Regions from separate parts of the Paenibacillus sp. W4I10 genome, predicted to be linked through region 1. Evidence: riboswitches for the same ligand, from Rfam matches in the RefSeq annotation. Region 1 holds a riboswitch; each other region holds the start of a gene.
The links. A riboswitch is a leader RNA that binds a small molecule or an ion and turns the genes downstream of it on or off. The one in region 1 is predicted to bind thiamine pyrophosphate.
Positions count from the first base shown of each region.

Region 2: it holds a riboswitch for thiamine pyrophosphate, as region 1 does, so the genes downstream of both, thiC (phosphomethylpyrimidine synthase ThiC) here and QF049_RS05415 (thiamine phosphate synthase) in region 1, are expected to answer to the same signal.
Region 3: it holds a riboswitch for thiamine pyrophosphate, as region 1 does, so the genes downstream of both, QF049_RS21090 (ABC transporter substrate-binding protein) here and QF049_RS05415 (thiamine phosphate synthase) in region 1, are expected to answer to the same signal.
Region 4: it holds a riboswitch for thiamine pyrophosphate, as region 1 does, so the genes downstream of both, tenA (thiaminase II) here and QF049_RS05415 (thiamine phosphate synthase) in region 1, are expected to answer to the same signal.

Region 1 covers NZ_JAUSXX010000001.1:1,171,274-1,176,298, reverse strand. Annotated here, with positions in the region: gene QF049_RS05435 (ThiF family adenylyltransferase) at 1-25, opposite strand, end outside; gene QF049_RS05430 (thiazole synthase) at 22-789, opposite strand; gene thiS (sulfur carrier protein ThiS) at 792-995, opposite strand; gene thiO (glycine oxidase ThiO) at 992-2,164, opposite strand; gene QF049_RS05415 (thiamine phosphate synthase) at 2,182-2,844, opposite strand; TPP riboswitch at 3,071-3,180, opposite strand; gene QF049_RS05410 (ABC-F family ATP-binding cassette domain-containing protein) at 3,256-4,806, opposite strand; gene QF049_RS05405 (hypothetical protein) at 4,945-5,025, opposite strand, start outside.
Region 2 covers NZ_JAUSXX010000001.1:4,482,294-4,487,318, forward strand. Annotated here, with positions in the region: gene thiC (phosphomethylpyrimidine synthase ThiC) at 178-1,962, opposite strand; TPP riboswitch at 2,385-2,498, opposite strand; gene QF049_RS20075 (IclR family transcriptional regulator) at 2,648-3,391, opposite strand; gene QF049_RS20080 (alpha/beta hydrolase) at 3,751-4,776, shown strand; gene QF049_RS20085 (Fe-Mn family superoxide dismutase) at 4,927-5,025, shown strand, end outside.
Region 3 covers NZ_JAUSXX010000001.1:4,709,643-4,714,667, reverse strand. Annotated here, with positions in the region: gene QF049_RS21105 (ABC transporter ATP-binding protein) at 1-640, opposite strand, end outside; gene QF049_RS21100 (ABC transporter permease) at 684-1,442, opposite strand; gene QF049_RS21095 (MTH1187 family thiamine-binding protein) at 1,442-1,732, opposite strand; gene QF049_RS21090 (ABC transporter substrate-binding protein) at 1,956-2,996, opposite strand; TPP riboswitch at 3,216-3,328, opposite strand; gene QF049_RS21085 (NAD-dependent epimerase/dehydratase family protein) at 3,456-4,211, opposite strand; gene QF049_RS21080 (VOC family protein) at 4,228-4,614, opposite strand; gene QF049_RS21075 (DUF2798 domain-containing protein) at 4,789-5,025, shown strand, end outside.
Region 4 covers NZ_JAUSXX010000001.1:1,666,794-1,671,818, reverse strand. Annotated here, with positions in the region: gene QF049_RS07570 (endo-1,4-beta-xylanase) at 1-1,898, shown strand, start outside; TPP riboswitch at 2,105-2,202, shown strand; gene tenA (thiaminase II) at 2,318-2,980, shown strand; gene QF049_RS07560 (CD3324 family protein) at 3,303-3,569, shown strand; gene QF049_RS07555 (nucleotidyltransferase domain-containing protein) at 3,726-4,808, shown strand; gene QF049_RS07550 (nuclear transport factor 2 family protein) at 4,859-5,025, opposite strand, start outside.

The DNA.
Region 1 (5,025 bases):
CGGAAGATGTTATTTGATCTGTCATGTATGAACCATTCCTTCCACCGGACTACTGGCTGCTGCATAACGCTTTACGGGAATCATGCCTGCCTCATATGCCAATCTACCCGCTTCTACCCCCAATCGCATCGCTTTAGCCATGCTCACTGGATCCCCTGATCCGGATACGGCTGTATTTAACAATACGCCATCTGCACCAAGTTCCATCGCATAAGCAGCATCTTTTGGGGAGCGCAACCCTGCATCCACAATCACAGGCACAACGGCCTGCTCAATGATGATCTCAAGGTTATAGGGATTGATAATGCCTCTTCCCGCTCCGATGGGAGAAGCGCCAGGCATTACAGCATGTACGCCAAGCGATTGTAGCCTTTTCGCCAGAATGACATCATCTGAAATATAAGGCAATACTGTGAAGCCCTTTTCAAGCAAAATTTCGCAAGCCTTGTACGTTTCAATCGGATCTGGGAGTAACGTAATTCCATCTCCGATGACTTCGACTTTTATCATATCACAAAGTCCTGAAGCCCGCGCAAGCTCGGCAATCCGCACCGCCTCTTCCGCATTTGAAGCTCCAGCCGTATTCGGAAGAAGAGTGTATTTGTCCAGATCCAACGTATCCAGGAAATGCTTCTGGTTACGTTCCTCCAGATTCAGACGACGAACAGCAAAGGTTAAAACTTCCGTTTCAGATGCTTCCACAGCCTGACTTTGCACTTCCAGATCCGAAAACTTGCCTGTTCCGAGCAACAATCTGGACTCAAACGTATATTTACCAATGTTCAACATCATCAACCGCCTCCTACAAAATGTACAATCTCAATTCGATCGCCTTCTCTTAATGCAGTCGTTTCATGATACTCACGGGTTAAAATATGCTTGTTCAGCTCTACAACTACAGTCTTGACTTGCAGATCAAAAGATTTAAGCAGTTTATCCACACGATTCAATCTGTCTTCAATCTCCATCCGTTGACCATTAACGATGATATTCACTGCACCACTCCCTTTCTGTTCAATCGCTCCGGACTCAGCGCCTCAATTCCGAGTTCTTCTGAGCTTTTGCCAGCGAGCAACTCAGCGATAAGCCTGCCTGTTATCGCACTAAGCAAGATACCGTTGCGGTAATGCCCAAAGGCGGCGAACAGCCCGGGTATACTCTTGCAAGCACCTACATAAGGCAATCCATCTGGAGTTGCTGGTCTCACGCCTGCCCACGCTCGTATAAATTGTGCTTCTTTCATCCCAGGCACCCAGTGGGTAGCCGCTGTTAGCAGCTTCTGAACACCCTGTACAGAAACGTTCAAATCCGTTCTGCCTGGCAGACTGGTTGCCCCAAGCCAAACTTCACCATTGGCTTTGGGAACAATATAGATATCCTCTGCATACACCGTTCTGTCAGGTCTGTACCCTGCATGTTCATCTGAGAACTGAACGGCGGCTATTTCACCTTTCACCGACCACACGGGCAAGCTCAGATTTACATGTCTCATCAACTCTTCACTCTGTAATCCAGCCGCTATAATGACATGTTTGCATTTCATCTCACCGATCGATGTGGTGATCCCCTGCACGCCGTGTTCGTTTGCTTGCACACGTATATCCTGTATGTCCTCCATAACCCGTGCTCCCAATGTTTGAGCGGATTCGGCGTATGCCTTCGTTAGATGGACTGGAAGGATTTCACTCTCGTAAGGTCTGTAATAGGCTCCATACGTATCTCTGTTGAGCCATGATGCCTCATGTTGTACAACGGAACGATCCCACCACACCTCATCAGCAGAAGCAGACAAAGCAAACTTCCGATTGTCCTTATAACTACTTAATTCACTGTATGAACGAAAAGGAGTTAGGAATCCCTGGCGTTGCAGACCAGTCTCTACCTCACTGAGTGTAGCCATTAGCACTTGTTGCTCGATAAGTAATTGTCTACTCTGCCTGGCAAGCTTAGCCATCAAAGGATGAGCAAAATCCTCACTATCTGCCGCCAGCATTCCAGCCGCCGCGCAAGACGTGCCTCCTGCAATCGCCGAACGCTCAAGCAACAGCACATCCTGTCCACGGGAAGCAAGCTCATACGCAATGGCACATCCAACAACGCCTCCTCCTACAATAATCGTTTCTGCATGAATTTTATCCGGTTTATCAGTAACGATCTCTTTCATCCTCTCATCTCCTTGATTCAGCGCCTCAGAATTTCTGTAGCAACGATAGCCTGCTTTAATAATGCAGCCGCCCGATCCGGGGAATCGCTCGCCCATACATTCGAGATCAAAGCGACTCCCTGTGCGCCTGCGGAGCGAATCGCGTGAATGTTTCCCGGCTCAATGCCCCCGATCGCAATGACAGGAATGGAGACACCCCTGCACACTTCAGCCAGAGCATATAATCCTCTTGGTTCAAGACCAGGCTTACTGTTGGTTGAGTAGACATGCCCGAAGAAAAGGTAATCGGCTCCCCGTTCTTCAGCGATTTTTGCCTCATCGATTGAATGAACAGATACACCCAGACGAAGGCGCTGCACATTGCTTTTAACAGCAGGGTTATAGTTTCGTATCGCATCTTGCCCCCAATGTACACCGCCATAGATGTCATTCTGTGAAGGCAGCTCTGAACCATTGATAACGATGCGACAAGATGGAACGCCAACGCTACGCAGACTTTCAGCCCAACCAATCTTGTCTTGCCATGTGAGTTGTTTTTCTCGTATGTGAATATAGTCCACCCAAGACCAAACGTCCTTTGCAGCTTTTACAAAAGATGCTTGATCCCCTGCACCCGTAGATACAACATGCAATTCAAATGATTCGTGAACATGTTCATGAGAAATTACCGTACTGTTCATCTCCTTCCAGGCGTGAATGCTATGAAAAATACAAAAAAGCCACTCCCGTAGGGGAGTGGCTGCGTATTAATTATAGGACCAGATGACTGACTGAAGCATACAGTTCATTTCGTGCAATAAAGCTATAGACCTTATAGCCTTAACGTTATACACGCAACTGCATGTTTCAATTCGTTAAGCAGACGGTTGAAATCCTTTCGAATTGCCGTTGCTCACGTCATTCACTGAAACGCGCTCGCCACTTCCCTACGCTGGTATGATCCAGATCAGGTGCAAAGGGTCCGGAATCGCATTCTTCCATCTCAGCCGCATCGTGCGGCCCCCCTAGTGTTCATATGAAGTTGTAGCCTATGTTACCATAGACGGATTTTTTTGTCACCGTCATTTCTGTTAAACATTGTCTTGAATCGTCTAGTTTTTCTCAGACCACTCTTCGACATTCCATGTTTTGGTAACCCAACCCTCGTAGAAATCAGGTTCATGAGATACCAGTAACACCGTTCCCTTGAATTCTTGCAAAGCACGCTGTAACTCCGCTTTAGCTGTGACATCGAGATGGTTTGTCGGCTCATCGAATAAAATCCAGTTGCTTTCACGCATCAAGAGTTTGCATAAACGAACCTTGGCTTGCTCTCCACCACTCAGCATGTTAAGAGGACGGGTAATGTGCTCATTTTTCAACCCACAGCGAGCGAGATGACCCCGGACCTCATTCTGGGTCAAATGTGAAAATTCATTCCAGACATCCTCAATGGGCGTGATATTCCCAGCACGAACTTCCTGCTCAAAATAGGCCGTTTCGAGATAATCTCCCAAAAAGGTCTTTCCACTGAGTGGAGATATTTTTCCCAGGATGGTTTTCAACAGCGTCGATTTACCGACACCATTACAACCTACGATGGCAATTTTCTCACCACGTTCAATTGTCATCGTCATTTTGGGCAGCAAAGGATACGTATATCCAATTTCGAAATCAATACCCTCAAAGACCGTTTTGCTACTCGCGCGGGCATCCTTGAATTTGAACGTTGGTTTAGCCGCCTCATCTGGACGATCAATACGTTCAATTCTGTCCAGCTGTTTCTCCCGGCTCTTCGCTCGACCTGAAGTTGAAGCACGTGCCTTGTTACGCTGAATGAAATCTTCCTGCTTCTTGATGTACTCTTGCTGCTTCTCGTATGCATCAATATGCTGGGCTTTATTCATATCAGCCATCTCAAGGAACTTGTTATAGTTCGCTGCATATCTCGTTAATTTGGCAAATTCCAAATGATAAATGACATTTACGACTTCATTCATGAATTCCGTGTCATGGGAGATTAAGAGAAACGCATGCGGATAGTCCTTCAGGTAACGTGACAGCCATTCAATATGCTCTACATCCAGATAGTTAGTCGGCTCATCTAGCAAAAGAGCTGTAGGTTTCTCGAGCAGAAGCTTGGCAAGAAGCACCTTGGTACGTTGTCCACCACTTAGAGCTGCGACATCTCGATCAAGACCAATTGCGGACAAACCAAGACCATTGGCCATCTCTTCCACTTTTACGTCAATCAGATAAAAGTCGCCCTGTTCCAGTTGTTCCTGAATATCGCCCATCTCTTCCAGCAACTGCTCCAGCTTATCTGGATCTGCATCTGCCATCTGGTCCGTAATATTCATCATTTCTTTTTCCAATTCAAGCAACGGAAGGAATGCATCCTTAAGCACGTCACGAATGGTTTTGCCTGGCGTAAGCTTCGTGTGCTGATCCAGATATCCATAACGGACCTTAGGTGTCCATTCCACTTTCCCACTATCTTTAAGCAATTTACCAGTAAGGATATTCATTAATGTGGATTTACCCACACCATTGGCACCAACAAGTCCTACGCGCTCTCCGGCAAGTAAACGAAACGATACATTTTTAAATAACGTGCGATCTCCAAAATTGTGACTTACGTTCTCTACTGACAATAAACTCATAAGATGAGGTTGCTCCTATCTATTAGACATTACTTTTGTTATTGTTCCGAAACCCTATTCTAGCACAGGTCCCGTCTTTTCTGAAAGTAATGTAAACAGTTCAGGAACCTCTTACATGATTTTGTCATACAGGCTAACCTAACGATTAGAGCATTTATATTCGAAATAGCCTTGTGCAGCTGCTTGTCTTGCGTCTGTAAACACCTCTTCAGCACGGTA
Region 2 (5,025 bases), 3.3 Mb from region 1:
TGGCTACTCTTATTGGTGTGTACTTACATTCATTTTATTAAACATCTGCTAGACAATCAACCATAATGCTGATAAAAAGTATCAGGAAGCTGATCAATAAGATGAAGAAGACGACATGATAGCAGTATTCTCACCTTCAAACGATGTCAGACTGCCCAGCTTGCGCTGTAACGGCGCCTAGGACCGTGTCCGATATTCCTCGGCCTTTTCCTGCATGCCCGCTGCTACAGCCTCATTCTCGGACAATCCCTTATCCGCCGCAAAGGCCCGAATGTCCTGCGTGATGCGCATACTACAGAACTTTGGTCCGCACATGGAGCAGAAATGAGCTTCTTTGGCTCCTTCTGCTGGCAGCGTCTCATCATGGTAGGACAGCGCACGTTCAGGGTCCAATGACAGGTTGAACTGGTCACGCCAGCGGAACTCGAAGCGTGCCTTGGACAATGCGTCATCCCGGCGTTGAGCACGTGGATGGCCTTTCGCCAGATCGGCGGCGTGGGCCGCGATCTTGTAGGCGATAACCCCTTCGCGCACATCATCCTTGTTGGGCAGGCCCAAATGTTCTTTTGGCGTAACATAACAGAGCATCGAGGTGCCGAACCAGCCAATCATAGCCGCACCAATGGCGGATGTGATGTGATCGTAACCCGGGGCAATGTCGGTCGTTAGCGGTCCCAGCGTATAGAACGGCGCCTCTTGGCAAATCTCCATCTGCAAGTCCACATTCTCTTTGATCTTATGCATCGGCACGTGACCCGGGCCTTCGATCATCACCTGCACATCATGTTTCCATGCGATCTGCGTCAGTTCCCCAAGCGTAGCCAGTTCTGCCATCTGAGCTTCGTCATTGGCATCGTAGATACTGCCTGGACGAAGTCCATCTCCTAGCGAAAACGCCACATCATACCTTTTCATAATCTCGCAGATTTCTTCAAAATGGGTGTACAAAAAATTCTCCTGATGATGCGCAAGGCACCATGCTGCCATAATGGACCCACCGCGAGACACAATGCCTGTCATCCGCTTGGCGGTCATCGGGATATAACGCAGCAGCACGCCTGCATGAATCGTAAAGTAGTCCACGCCCTGCTCTGCCTGCTCTATGAGCGTGTCACGGTATAACTCCCAGGTCAGCGCTTCCGCTTCGCCATTCACCTTCTCCAGCGCTTGATACAGCGGTACCGTACCAATCGGCACAGGAGAATTACGGATGATCCATTCCCGGGTGGTATGAATGTTTTTGCCTGTGGACAGATCCATCACGGTATCCGATCCCCAGCGTACTGCCCAAGTCATCTTCTCCACCTCTTCCTCGATGGAAGAGGATACGGCAGAGTTCCCTATGTTGGCATTGATCTTCACGTGAAAATGACGACCGATCAACATCGGCTCACTCTCCGGGTGATTGATGTTGGATGGCAGAATGGCCCGTCCACTCGCCAGCTCCTGCCTCACAAATTCCGGTTCCACGCCTTCACGAATGGCGGCGAATTCCATCTCTGCCGTGATGACTCCCTGTCTCGCGTAGTGCATCTGGGTCACACAGCGTCCTGTCTGTGCTCGCAGCGGTTTGCCACGTAATCCGGGATACTCTTCGGCGCCGGCTCTCTTCCCTCCAGGCTTCAGTCCGTTATCCTCCGGTTTAACCGTACGGCCCTGATAAGCTTCGACATCGCCACGCTCTGTGATCCAACGGGTGCGCAGGGCTGGCAGACCTGCACGGATATCCGCATGAAATGCGGGATCGGTCATAGGGCCGCTCGTATCGTAGACACGCAGCGGTTCGTTATGCTCCACCCCTTGGGGAGTATTCGTGTCATGAAGGGCTATCTCACGCTCCGGTACAGCAATGTCCGGCCGTGAGCCCTGAATGTAGACTTTGCGGCTGCCCGGAAAGGGCTGAACCCGTCCGGCCGCTCCTGTTTCTTTTTCCACCTGCTGATCGTTATGTTCCTGTTCCATCGCTTGTTGTCCCGTTTGATTTCCTGTACTCATGTTCGCTTGTCTCCTCCTCAGTGTTCATCGCTTGTTTGGTTGGTATCGTCATTAGCTCACTTACGTACCTGTCCCAAATCATGCAGAGCGCAGAGAAGAAAGAGCGATCCTACGCCAGACCAGGAGAGACACTTTTCATGTACAGTTAACAACAGACCGGAAGTCAGCACAGATCATGGATCTATGGTGACTTCTCTCTCATCATCCATGCCCACTTTCGCAGGTTATTGAAAAAGAAGTCGTTGGAGTACGTGCTATATCGCCCGTTCACTGTATATAAAAAAGCCGGTCCCCGAAGGAACCGACTTTTAATGTCCATCACCAATAATGCACCTTCATGCAGCTCCTTAACGGAGCCCTACAAGGGTCACATCATGTGGTGGTTGTGGTCATATCGCCGATTACTTCCCTACGCTGGTATGATCCAGATCAGGTGCAAAGGGTCCGGAATCTCATGCGATTCCGTCTCAGTCCGGACAGTTCGGACTCCCCCAGTAACGTTAACAAGTTGCGGCACACACATGCCGCCGTTCATATTCAATGAAGCTGGCCCCGCTGGGCCGTCCATTACAGAGTAGCGCAACCGGAACATAAAAACAACCTTTATATTCCAGAACACCAACTCAATTTGGAGAAAAACCTTACATCAGCATCAGGATAACATGAGTCCCATCTGCGTAGCAGCATCCTTCAACACTGGTGCGTATTCATGCAATGTCTCCTGCGAAAGTCGGCTGACAGGTCCCGAGACCGAGAGCGCAGCTGCAATATTGCCTCTGCGATCCATAATCGGCACCGATACCGCCGCAGCTCCCGGCTCACGTTCCTCGTAACTCGTGGCATATCCGTTATCCCGGATGTCTCCCATCTGTGCCAAATACACCGCTGGATCGATAAACACCGGCCATTCCGGCCCGTTCATCAGTTCTTCACGATCCTCGTCCGTGGCAAACGCCATCAAGACTTTGCTGGAAGCGCCCACAGACAGCGGGAGTCTAACACCGACGGGAGCGACTCGGCGAATCGCCTGATCACTTTGCACAGCCTGAATCCGTATCCGTTCACTGCCATCACGCAGGTACAGACTCACGGTCTCCCCCAATCGATCTCTCAGTCGCTCCATCGCAGGCAGCAGCAGAATAGCCGGATCATCACTGCGGGACATATGAGCCGACAGCTCCCAGATTCGGATACCAAGTCGGTACTTCTCTGTTGCTGCATCGCGGATCACGAACCCTCGGTCCTCCAGCGTAGCCATCAAACGATGTACTGTACTTTTGTGCAGGCCGATCTGGCTGGCAATTTCGGTGAGTCCCAGATCACTGCGTGTGGTAAAACATAATAATATATCCAGCGCCCGTTCCACAGCCCGGACGGTTAACTTGCGATCTTCCATGGCATAATGCCCTCCTCATGTTTCATCACATGAAACTTGGTTACATAAATTATATGAGAAACGGTCTCATCTGTAAACCAAAAAGAGCCAAAATCGAAGTAGGCTAACGTGTAAATTTTTCCTTTTTATAAGACTTAATCCCCTGTAATTTACACACTAAGGTAATGTTACCCATATATCTTAAGAACTATATAACAATTGCGTAACAAATGCCCTCAATCAATTGACTTTGACTATACTGGAACATACGATAAAGATATATTACATTAAGATATCGCTCTGAAGCAGGCTCTGAAATCGACGCAATTCTCTTTTCATGTCGTTGTTATCTTCAACTGAACTTCAAAGGAGGGGCATTCATGTATCAAACATCCCAGAGCGAAGCCCCGCTGCAAACAAAAGTGTCCGATCTGCCCTCTTCCCTATCACCGAGGCTGATTCGATTCAAACATATTATCGTAGCGTTGCTGCTCTCCGTTGTATTTTTTCTACTGTTTTGTTTTATTGCACTGCATGGTTACATCGCATGGGTATTATCCAATCCAACGGTAGCACCGGTCTTCTCCAATCCGATGCAGGCCAAGAACATGAAGTACGAAGACATCACGTTCCCGGCAGCAGATGGCAGCCGGACGATGCAGGGTTGGTATATACCTGCTGACAATGCTGCAAGCAAAACGATTATTTTCAGTCACGGCTATGGTGCCAATCGTGAAGAAACATGGGTACCCATGTATGACCTGGCACACTATGCCCATCAACTTGGGTTTAACGTGGTCATGTTCGATTATGGCTTCGCCTCACAGGTGAACAAAGCTGTAGCCACAGGTGGCAAAGCTGAGTCACAGCAATTGCTGGGTGCCATCCAGTTCGCCAAGCAGCGCGGTGCGCAGGAACTGGTTGTCTGGGGTTTCTCCATGGGTGCCGGTACGGCGCTACAAACTGGACTTATTACGAAGGAAGTGGATGCAATGATTCTGGACAGTGCGTTCCTGCTGGAGCCAGATACGCTGTACCACAACATTCACAACCAGATCGATCTCCCGCGTCAGCCTACACTGGAGATCATGAAGCTGTTGTTCCCTGTTCTGAATGGTACCGGATTGCAACAGATCCCGTATCAGGAAGTGAAAAAGGAAGATTATCCGTTCCCGATTTTCTTCATCCATGGTACAGAGGACGAGAAGGCGCCTTATCCAATTGCGGAGCAACTCGCCGCCAACCAGACCAATCCGTACTCCGATGTATGGATTGTCCAGGATGCGCATCATGAGTTGATCTTCCGGGAGCATCCAAAGGAATATCTGCGCCGTGTCTCAACTTTCCTGAGTCATGTAACGAAGACAAGCAGTGACGATGTACAGAACACGAATAATGGAGAATAACCAAATTTCAATCATCGAATTTTTTCCAGAGCCCTCGGGGGCTCTTTTTTTTTGCACTCATAGGACAACAAGCTCGCGGAATATACTCTTGGGACGCATGAACAGACAGTCTGCATGCAATGAATTTCATCTGAAGGAGGTTCAACATAGATGAACTGGTATGGATATGGTCACCTGCTGCCTCTGCGGACATTGGAGGAAATCCGTTTCTGGAAAGAGCAGGAGAAAGAACATACACTCGTCATTCGT
Region 3 (5,025 bases), 3.5 Mb from region 1:
GTGTCAGTGCATCCAGCGCGCTGAAAGGTTCGTCCAGCAGCATGAGTTCCTGCGGACTGAGCAGGGCGCGCAAAAATGCAGCACGCTGCTGCATTCCGCCCGACAGCATATGAGGATAGGCTTGCTCGAATCCGGCAAGACCCACGCTGCTTAACCACTTACGAGCTTCTGCAAGTGCTTCAGCCCGAGGGGGAGTGCTTGAAGCTACTTCACCAGCAAGCAGTACATTGTCTTCAATGGTGCGCCACGGGAAAAGAGCGGGCTGTTGTGGCATATAACTAATCTTGCCACGCTGTCCCGTTACATTCTGACCGTTCATAAGCACTTGGCCTTCCTGTGGCTTCAGCAGACCGCCGATGATATGGAACAGGGTGCTTTTCCCACAGCCAGAAGGTCCAACGATAGCAACAAACTCGCCTTGCTCCACAGTCAGGGACAGGCCGTTCAGAACCGGTAACCTGCTCCGCCGTTCACGGAATGATGCATGAACATTAACAACGTCCAGTGCAGGTGGAACCGGAGCAGGAGTCGTGTTGGCAGGTCGATCAGGCTTAACTGGGTGGAGTTTTTCACCGTGCTTTTGCTCCATTACACTTGCTCCTCGTCCAGGCTGGACTTGTTCGTCCTGTTGCCGATTCATATGGTCATCACTTCCTAATATACAGATTACATTACATGCTTTACTACCGCTTCTGTGGCCGCCAGCGCACGAGCAGCTTCTCCAGAAGGGCAATGAACAGGAAGAGCAGCAAGCTGAGCGCGACAATAATCATGATCGCCACGAATAGGCGGTCCGTACGATAAGCCGACTTTTGCAGCATCATATAATAACCAATACCCTTGTCTGCGCCAATCCATTCGGCGATGATGGCACCCATCACGCTATAGGTAGCAGCGATTTTGACACCGGAGAACACGGATGGCAGCGCATGGGGAAGCTCCAGCTTCCAGAAGATATGATGACGTTTCGCACCAGCCATGCGCATATAGTTCATCATCGCTGCATCTGTACGGGTCAAGCCGTCCATGGCTGCCACTGCAACGGGGAAGAAGCAGACGAGGATGATGGTAATCAGCTTGGGCAACAGCCCGAATCCGAACCAGATTAACAGGAGCGGCGCGAGCGCGATGGTTGGGATATTTTGACTAAGAATAAGTAAAGGGTACAGGGCCGACTTGAGAAAAGGAACCAAATGCAGCACCATTGCAATCAGTAATCCGACCGCTGTTCCAGCGGCGAATCCGATAAGCGTTAACTGAATGGTTGCGGAAGCGTGCATGCCAAGCCGTTCGGCCTGAGTTGCCGCTTCGCGGGCGATATCGGACGGTGCAGGCAGCATCCATTTCTCAATATGGAAGAGGGAGACGGCTCCCTGCCATATCGCTATAAAGAGAATAACCGCCACAATGGGCGGCCATACACTTTTGAAATAGGTATGCATTAGCGATACTTCTCCGTCAGGGTATCCATGCTTAAGCCAGTAGGGCTATGGGCGATTTTGATCTGGGAGATGATGCTTGGACTGCCAGCCTCCACGAGTACCTCGTGCATTTTACGGACAACCTCCAGCAGTTCCTCCAGTTCCCCCTCTATCGTGGTGTCGAGCGCGTTCACCTGATATTTCAGGCCGGATTGCTGAATAACTTCAATGGCGCGATCTACGTAAGGATAAGAGTTCTCGCCATTTGGCGTTTTCGGAATAACCTGAATGCTAAGTAATGTGCTTGCCATGAGAGATCACGGCTCCTTTCGTGATATATAAAATGAACCAATGACTGTTACACTTGCCACTTCGATGACAGAATAACCTTCCAATCGCTGTTATCCCCAGATTTTTTTGATTCCCTTTCTCTAAGGGAAAATCCGGTGATAAAGGCGACCGCTTCGCTTTTTCACGTTATTTCTGTCCTCTCCGTCCTCGTGTAAATATTAAGTTCGTTTTATATGAGAAATTTTATTGGGGTAAAAACTCGTTTGTGTATGCCTTGCTCACATCGATCTGTTCATCCAGCAGTTTTTTGCTAAACATCCAGTCGGTGTAGTTCTGCCACACTTCCTGTTTTTGTTCTCCCCAGCGCGGGGCGTCATCCGTGTACTTTGGACTAAGCCATTTCTGGCTTGCCAGTACCAAGTCTTTATCCAGATCCGGGACGGCCTTGATCAGAATATTCGCTGCGTCTTCGGGATGATCAATTGCGTATTGATATCCTTCTGAAGTGGCTTTCAGGAATGCTTTCACCAACTCAGGGTCGTTCTGAATCGTCTGCTCGTTTGTTACGAGGACAGGCGTGTAGTAATCCAATGCATCTGAATAATCCTTCACATACAACATGTCGATGGGTTCCCCGCGCAGTTCGGCTTCAATACCCGTCCAGGCGTAGAAAATCCACGCGAAATCAATGTCTCGTTTCACTGCGGTGAAAAAGTCAGCGTCACCCATGTTAATGTTTTTCACTTTGGATACATCGGCTCCGTCGCCTTCCATAATGGATTGCATCACGGCTTCTTCGACTGGGGAACCCCAACCGCCATAGGTTTTACCTTCAAAATCTTTCGGTGACTTGATATTCCGATCCGCCGGAGCAGCGAAACCAGATGTATTATGCTGAATAACTGCTGCGATGGAGACCAATGGAACACCCTGTGTGCGGGCTTGAGTTACACTCTCCTGATAACTTACGCCAAAAGGCACTTCATTCGAGGCAACCATTGTATCTGCGCCACCGGCACCTGGTTGTACAATCTCTACATTCAAGCCCTCAGCCTTGTAAAAACCTTGATCCACAGCCGCATACAGGCCGGTATGATTCGTATTTGGTGTCCAGTCGAGCACCACTTTAATATCTTTCAGGGCGGCAGTATCACCTTCGTTGCTACTTTCCGTATTTGTGTTGCCGTTCTGCCCAGCTGGGGCAGCTTCTTTGCCACCACATGCGGCTACAGTCACCATAAGCACGCATAAGAGCAACAATCCCATCGTTTTACGCCATTTCATCTGTGGTTCTCTCCTTCGGTATGTCCGGCCGATTGGCACGGGGTACTCCTTGGCTTCATATCCAATCATCTTGCATAAATCGACAGATTTATACCAGTTGAGATCTGGATAACGTCACTTTTTTAGCTCTCTGGCTATATAAAAGAACATTAAAAAAGCGTCCCGTAATCCGGGACGCGTGCAGGCGTTAGAGAGGTGGCGTTCAGCATAGGGCTGTGCCATTTCGATATACTCCGATTCCTACGCTGGCATGATCCAGATCAGGTCTAAGGGTTAGTATCTTGGTGGGATACACTCTCAGCCGGCCAATTCCGACTCCCCTGGGAAACTATGAAGTTACGGGCATTACTAGGTGTAATTATAGGCCAGCGGGTGGAACGTGTCCAGTCAGGAACTGGATGGGGACACGTATGAACTTATCAAACAGGCCGTTATACATATGTATAACAGCCTGAATAATTATCGTGGCGAATCATATAAGGAAATCTGGCTGAGTGCAAAAGCATCGGATTTTGGTTCATAGCCTACCTGTTTCTGAGTGGTTTCCAGATTCAATCGTTTAAACCGGTTATTCGAGATCCCATGCAGTATGGTGAAGGGTTCCAGATCGGTAGTTGTAATTGCTTTGAGCATCAAATCACACAAGTCAGCCGGACTAATATACGCGCTTATATCCCTTGCCTCCAGCGCTGGTCCGTCCGGTTGAAAATCATCATATGCACCTATACGTATTGCTACACTTTGTAAACCTTCGGTATACGCAAAATAGGAAGCGAGCGATTCTCCAAAACATTTGCTAACCCCGTACAAATTCCGTGGGCGTGTTGGCATGTCCGGGTAGACTTGAGCATCAATGGGATACCCCTCAATCGTCTGTGCACTGCTTGCAAGAATGACTCTTCGTACACCTTGGTCTTTAGCTGCACGGAATACATTAAATGTACCTTTGATATTGATGTCCAACAACGATTCATAAAATCCGGCATTCGGGGAAGGATCTCCCGCCAGATGTACAACTACATCCATGCCTTCGCAAGCATGCTGACAGGCTTCGGGATCTGTCACATCCAATGTCATGATCTCATGGCCGGTCCCTTGATACGTATGCAGTCTGTCGATATTCAAATCCGTTAGTCGCAGGTGATATGCTTCTGACAAGTGTTGGGACAAGTCACGGCCAATTTTCCCGGCTGCGCCGGTAATTAAAATGTTCATACATCAACTCCTATTCTTAGCGCTGGAAGAACTCAATCCATTCCTTTTCAGGTCCATAGATGAAGAAATAGCGGTAACCGTTAGGCAGTGTAATAATCTCTCCATCAATAAATTCGGCTTCGGTGGATTGAATGCGTTTGTACTCAGAATCAAGATCATCCACGTGGATGGCAAAATGGTGCACAGTTCCTTCGGCAGGCAGCTTGTCGCTGTATCCTTGAATTAACTCAATCTCAGTCTCGTTACTTCCATTGAAGCCAAGGAAGGCGAGCTGAATGACCCCGTTGGTATGGGTTACCCGGTCTTTCAATTCAAGACCAACAATCTCCGTATAGAAACGCAGCGTGGTCTCCAGATCACGAACGGCAATACCGACGTGGTCAATGCGTTTTTGAAAACTCATAATCCAAATCCTCCTTATGTAGTGAGTGTTTATACCATATTAAGGGATATCATAGGGCTGTACTACATGGTTGTCAAATCCAGTTTTAATTCGGAAAAACCACAATTGTTCACAGAATGTTCACTTATGTAGAGGGTTTCGTCATCTCTATAATTACGAAGGTAAACGGAGAGGATGAGAGAATTGCCAACAAGCAAGAAGGAACAAATTATTTTCGGATTAATGGTGTGTACAGGAATGGTCTTGGTCATGATGTTCTTCAATCTATGGCACAGTGGGCTACTCGGCAAGATGTCCCCGCTTGAAATACTGCTTCAATTCATATTATGTTTTGTCATCGCGTTTCTGGTGGAGTCATTCATTGTCGGACCTGTAGCGAGAAAGATTGCTTTTTCCTTGCCCTTTGACAAG
Region 4 (5,025 bases), 500 kb from region 1:
AGTTCGAGGCAGCCGATCAATATGTTCAATTCGCCGAGGAACATGGTATGGGCGTACGCGCACATGCGTTGTTGTGGCATATTGATGCTGCAGAGTGGATGTTCAAGGATCCTCTGGGTAACCCTGCGAGTCGAGAATTACTACTTGCCCGGATTCAGGATTATGTTGAAACCGTCATGACCCGATACAAAGGTAAGATCTATGCCTGGGATGTGGTAAACGAGGCGATTGCGGATAGCAATGGTGATGCCAACGGTTTACGTAAAAGTCCCTTTTATGAACTAATCGGTCCGGATTACATTGAGAAAACCTATGAATTCGCCCGTGCAGCCGATCCGGATGCCAAATTATACTACAACGAATACTTCACGGAAATCCCTGAGAAAAGAGAGCATATGTATCGGTTGGTCAAACGACTGAAAGAGAAGGGGCTCATTGATGGTGTGGGTTTGCAATCTCACTATAACCTGGAATCCCCGCCCATCGACGAAATTGAAAAAACGATCAACATGTTCGCCGAACTTGGATTGGATATTCAGATCACGGAACTGGATGTGGATAGCGGAATTCCATTTGGTGAAGAGATGTCCGATGAAGTTGCGGTAAAGCAGGCGTATCGATATAAGGAACTGTTGGATTTGTACAAAAAACACAAAGATCACATTTCTTCAGTTACCTTATGGGGACTCCAAGATGAGAAGTCTTACAACAACCAGGCTATGCTGTTTGATTCAGCCCTGAAGGCCAAAAAAGCATACTGGGGACTCGTGGATGAATCCAGCTTGCCTGTGTTGACACAGAGAGCCGTCTCACTTTCGGGTAAACCGGATATCAAAAAACAGCCTCAAGATCTTCTCTGGAACAAAGCGGTGTCTACTCCACTGAAGGGTGATTCTTCAGGATCAGCTAGTTTCCGCACCTTATGGGATCAAAGTAACCTATATATCCTTGTGGATGTTCAGGATGCGAAGGCTGACGTGAATGACAGAGTAGATATCTTTGTTGATCTCAATAATGGCAAGACCACCTCATATGAAGCAGATGACCGACATGTAATCATTAAGCGGTCGGGCAAAGCTGAGGGCGCGGAGCAGCGTTCATATCGTGTACGTGAGAACAAAGCCGGATATCAGGTTGAATTGTCCATTCCATGGGGTGGTATCCAAGCTGGTTCAGAATATGAAGCTGGATTGGATATCCGTGTGACTGATGGCGGTACAAATGGGACACAACCTTATAATCCACTGTACTGGAATGATCGAACACAATCTCAGGAGCAAGATACAAGCAAATACGGCGTGATTCAACTCGCCCCTATGCCCAAATCTGCACAAGCTGTGCAAGGGATTGTTCAGATTGATGGGAAGAAAGACGCCCTATGGAATAAGGCTGTACCATTTGAAGTAAAACGGTTGAATGAGACCGATGGTGCAGAGGCAGTGGCTCGCGCAATGTGGTCAGGTGAGTATCTATATCTGCTGCTCGACGTCACTGATCCAAGCATCATCACAGATAACATCAACCCATGGGATCAGGATTCGGTTGAGATTTTCCTGGACGAGAATCACCAGCGCACACCGTATTTTCAATATGATGATGCCCAGTTCAGAATCAGTGCAGACAATGTGGGAACCTTTGCAGGGGGGGCCTCACCCGGACGCCTTGTAAGTGCTGTGAAGAAAACAAATAAAGGATATCTCGTAGAAGCCAGAATTCAGTTGCATTCACTGACGCCCAAAACAGGAAATGTTCTTGGTTTCGAGCTTCAAATTAACGACAACCAAGGCGGAGGTAAGCAGAACGTAGCCAAATGGAATGATAAGACCAATGAAAGCTGGAGAAACACTTCCCAGTACGGAATACTCACTTTTGTCGGAAAGAACATATTAGGACATTAAACCATCGGCAATAGTTGCAAGAATAGAAACCATCATAACAGTGGCTAAAACTCAACCATTGTTGTGATGGTTTTCATCATTTAAATGCGTCACTCAAGCTGATTATGGGGGATACAATCTGCCTTGACTATATTTAACAGCCCTTGATATACTAAATGGATGTTATTTTTTCTTTTATGCGGATAAGAAAGTAATCAACTACATACAACCGTTTGCGAGGGAGCCTTAACCGGCTGAGAGGGTGTTAAACCGACCTTACCTGATTTGGATAATGCCAACGTAGGGATGCAACGATGAAACGCTGTACTTGGGTAGCTCATGCGAACCCCCCTTGTTTTAGTGTATTTGTCTGCGAAACATCCTATGGATGTTTCGTTTTTTTTGTTTTTAAATACGTACATTATGAATTGGAGGAACATATGTTGACTATTTCAGAGAGACTATATCAGGCGGCACAGCCTGTGTGGAAGGAATGTCTTGAGCATCCCTTTGTTAAAGGGATCGGGGATGGTTCCTTACCGGTCGAACAATTTCGTTATTATTTGCTGCAAGACTACTTGTACCTGTATGATTATGCCCGTGTATTTGCACTAGGTATCGTCAAATCGCACGACCCCAAATTGATGCAGTTTTTTAGTAAAAACGTAGATAACATCCTGAATGGTGAAATGAAAATTCATCGTTCTTATATGGAGCGATTAGGAATTACAGAGGATCATGTTTTTCAGGTAAAACCTGCACTGAAAAATGCAGCCTATACTAACTATATGCTCTCTGTTTCACATGCAGGTGGCATAGCAGAAGTACTTGTATCCATTCTGGCCTGCTCATGGAGTTATGCAGAGATTGGTCAAGTCCTTGCTCAAAAACCAGGTGCAGCTGAGCATCATTTTTACGGAGAGTGGATCACAGGATATGCTTCCTATGAATACAACAACAGCAATCAATCCCTTGTGACGTTAACGGATAAGTTATTAGAAGGCTGTAGCGAGGGAACGTACCAACGGATGGAGGATATTTTCGTGATGTGCAGTCGCTTTGAGCTTGATTTTTGGGAGATGTCATGGAGGCTGGAGCCTTGAGTTCACTGGTAGTTAATTCAATTAGAGAGATTTGCATAGTGTGAATAATCAGAACGTGTTAGCTTCAAAAGACATGATTAAACACTCGAACAACAAGCTCTGATATAATAAGCAAATAGTAGCTATCTTTTTTCTATGGAGGTGAGGCTATTGAAAACAATCGGGGTAGGATTCTTACATGCACGGCTCTATGCAAAGCCAGAGAAGGATATGGCAATGCTTTGCATAGAGCCTGGGAATAATCACATTGCCAACGACGAATCGTAATATTCTACTAACTGGCTTTGCACCTTATTGATCTATTAAATAAGGAGTGAGGCCCATGAAATATTCAAAAGCCGAGTCTATTTTTCCGGAAGAATTGTTACGTATCATTCAAGAATACGTTCAAGGGGAATTGGTTTATATCCCCAAACCCAAAGAGGCGCACCTAAAATGGGGCGAGAAAACAGAGAGCAAGAGCAGGGTCTCTGCTCGAAACGCTGAGATTAAATCCTTATTCCGCAATGGAGTCAGGATAGAGGAGTTGGCGGGTCGGTATTTCTTGTCCTGCGAAAGCATAAAGAAAATAGTCTATACAAAGAACTAATGAAATCCGCTAACTCGTCGTTTCGACGGTTTAGCGGATTTTGTGCAAAGATGACTTAAATCAACTTATACATAGTAACCGTACCTCTAAATCGATAGACTCAAGTTAAGGTTGTTGTGATGAAGGACGGCCGGATCATACAAAGAGGTGTAACGAATGAACGAAATCATAAAGAAGAAGCTGCTGGACAAAAATGAACTGCTCATTAACATGGTGATTGAACGCGTAAAAAGAGATTTTCTAGATGATATCGCCATTATTGGGCTTACTGGTTCATTTAGCACCGGGGACTTTCACGAGAAGAGTGATCTTGATTTAATTATCATTAATAATACAGAAAAGGGATGGGAAATTTCCGATTGCTTCATCTTGGATGACGTTGGGTATGACATCTATTGCACGCCATGGGATTCAAGAATACAAGAGCAATCCACCTTGGAGAGTCCCAACGTATCGAGCCTAACCGAGCTCAAAGTACTCTACTATGCAAAGCCTGAGGATTTGGAGAAATTGAATGACTTCCGGCAAAAAGCTCTTGATGCACTTGCAAACCCGATAGGAGAAGCGTGTCTTAATCGAGCAAATAAATGGATCGATCTGGCTAAACAAGCATACAGCGATACGATGCTTAGTGAAGATATCGGTTCAGTGCGATATGCATCTGCTGGGGTTCTGTACAATCTAGTCAATGCCTTGGTGAGTATGAATAATACGTGTATCAAACGAGGGATCAAGCGATATTTGGAAGAGATACGCTCGTTTCGCTATGTTCCGGATGATCTCGAATCCTTATACAGGTCAATCATCGAAGCTCATACAATTGAAGATATTCGAATAACATCTTTTAATATGTTGAATAGCGTTACGCGGTTACATAGCACGATGTGTGATAACTTCATTGTTAAACCGGCTCCGACCTTTGATAATCTGAGAGGAACATATGAAGAACTGTGGTGCAACTACCGCAATAAAATTTTGAACAGTGTTACAACGAACGATGCTTCCTACGTCTTTCTTTCGGCCTTTGGAGCACATGAGTATCTTGATGAAATGGCCATGGAGAAAGGAACCAAGAAATATGATCTTATGCAGTACTTTGATGCAAGTAATTTACCAGTTATGAAAGAGAAGCTCCTTAAAGTGATGGATGATTATCGAGAAGAGTATGATAAGGTCGGCAGAACAGTCGAACGTTTTACAACCTTCGAGCAACTATATGCCCATTATATGAATCATTGACCTTACGTTCCGGGTAGTCAACCAAACATTGTTTTTACATTTGGATATCTTTAGAAAATGGAAAGTCTGACGATTTTATCGTCAACAATAACAAAATGATAATTCAATAATAGTGGATCGGGTAGACCAGTCTTGTCGTAGGTACCATCCAGCTCGCATGTTAGCACAATTTCATCACCTATTTTTTTTGCTAATGTTGGCTTTAACGTTACATTCG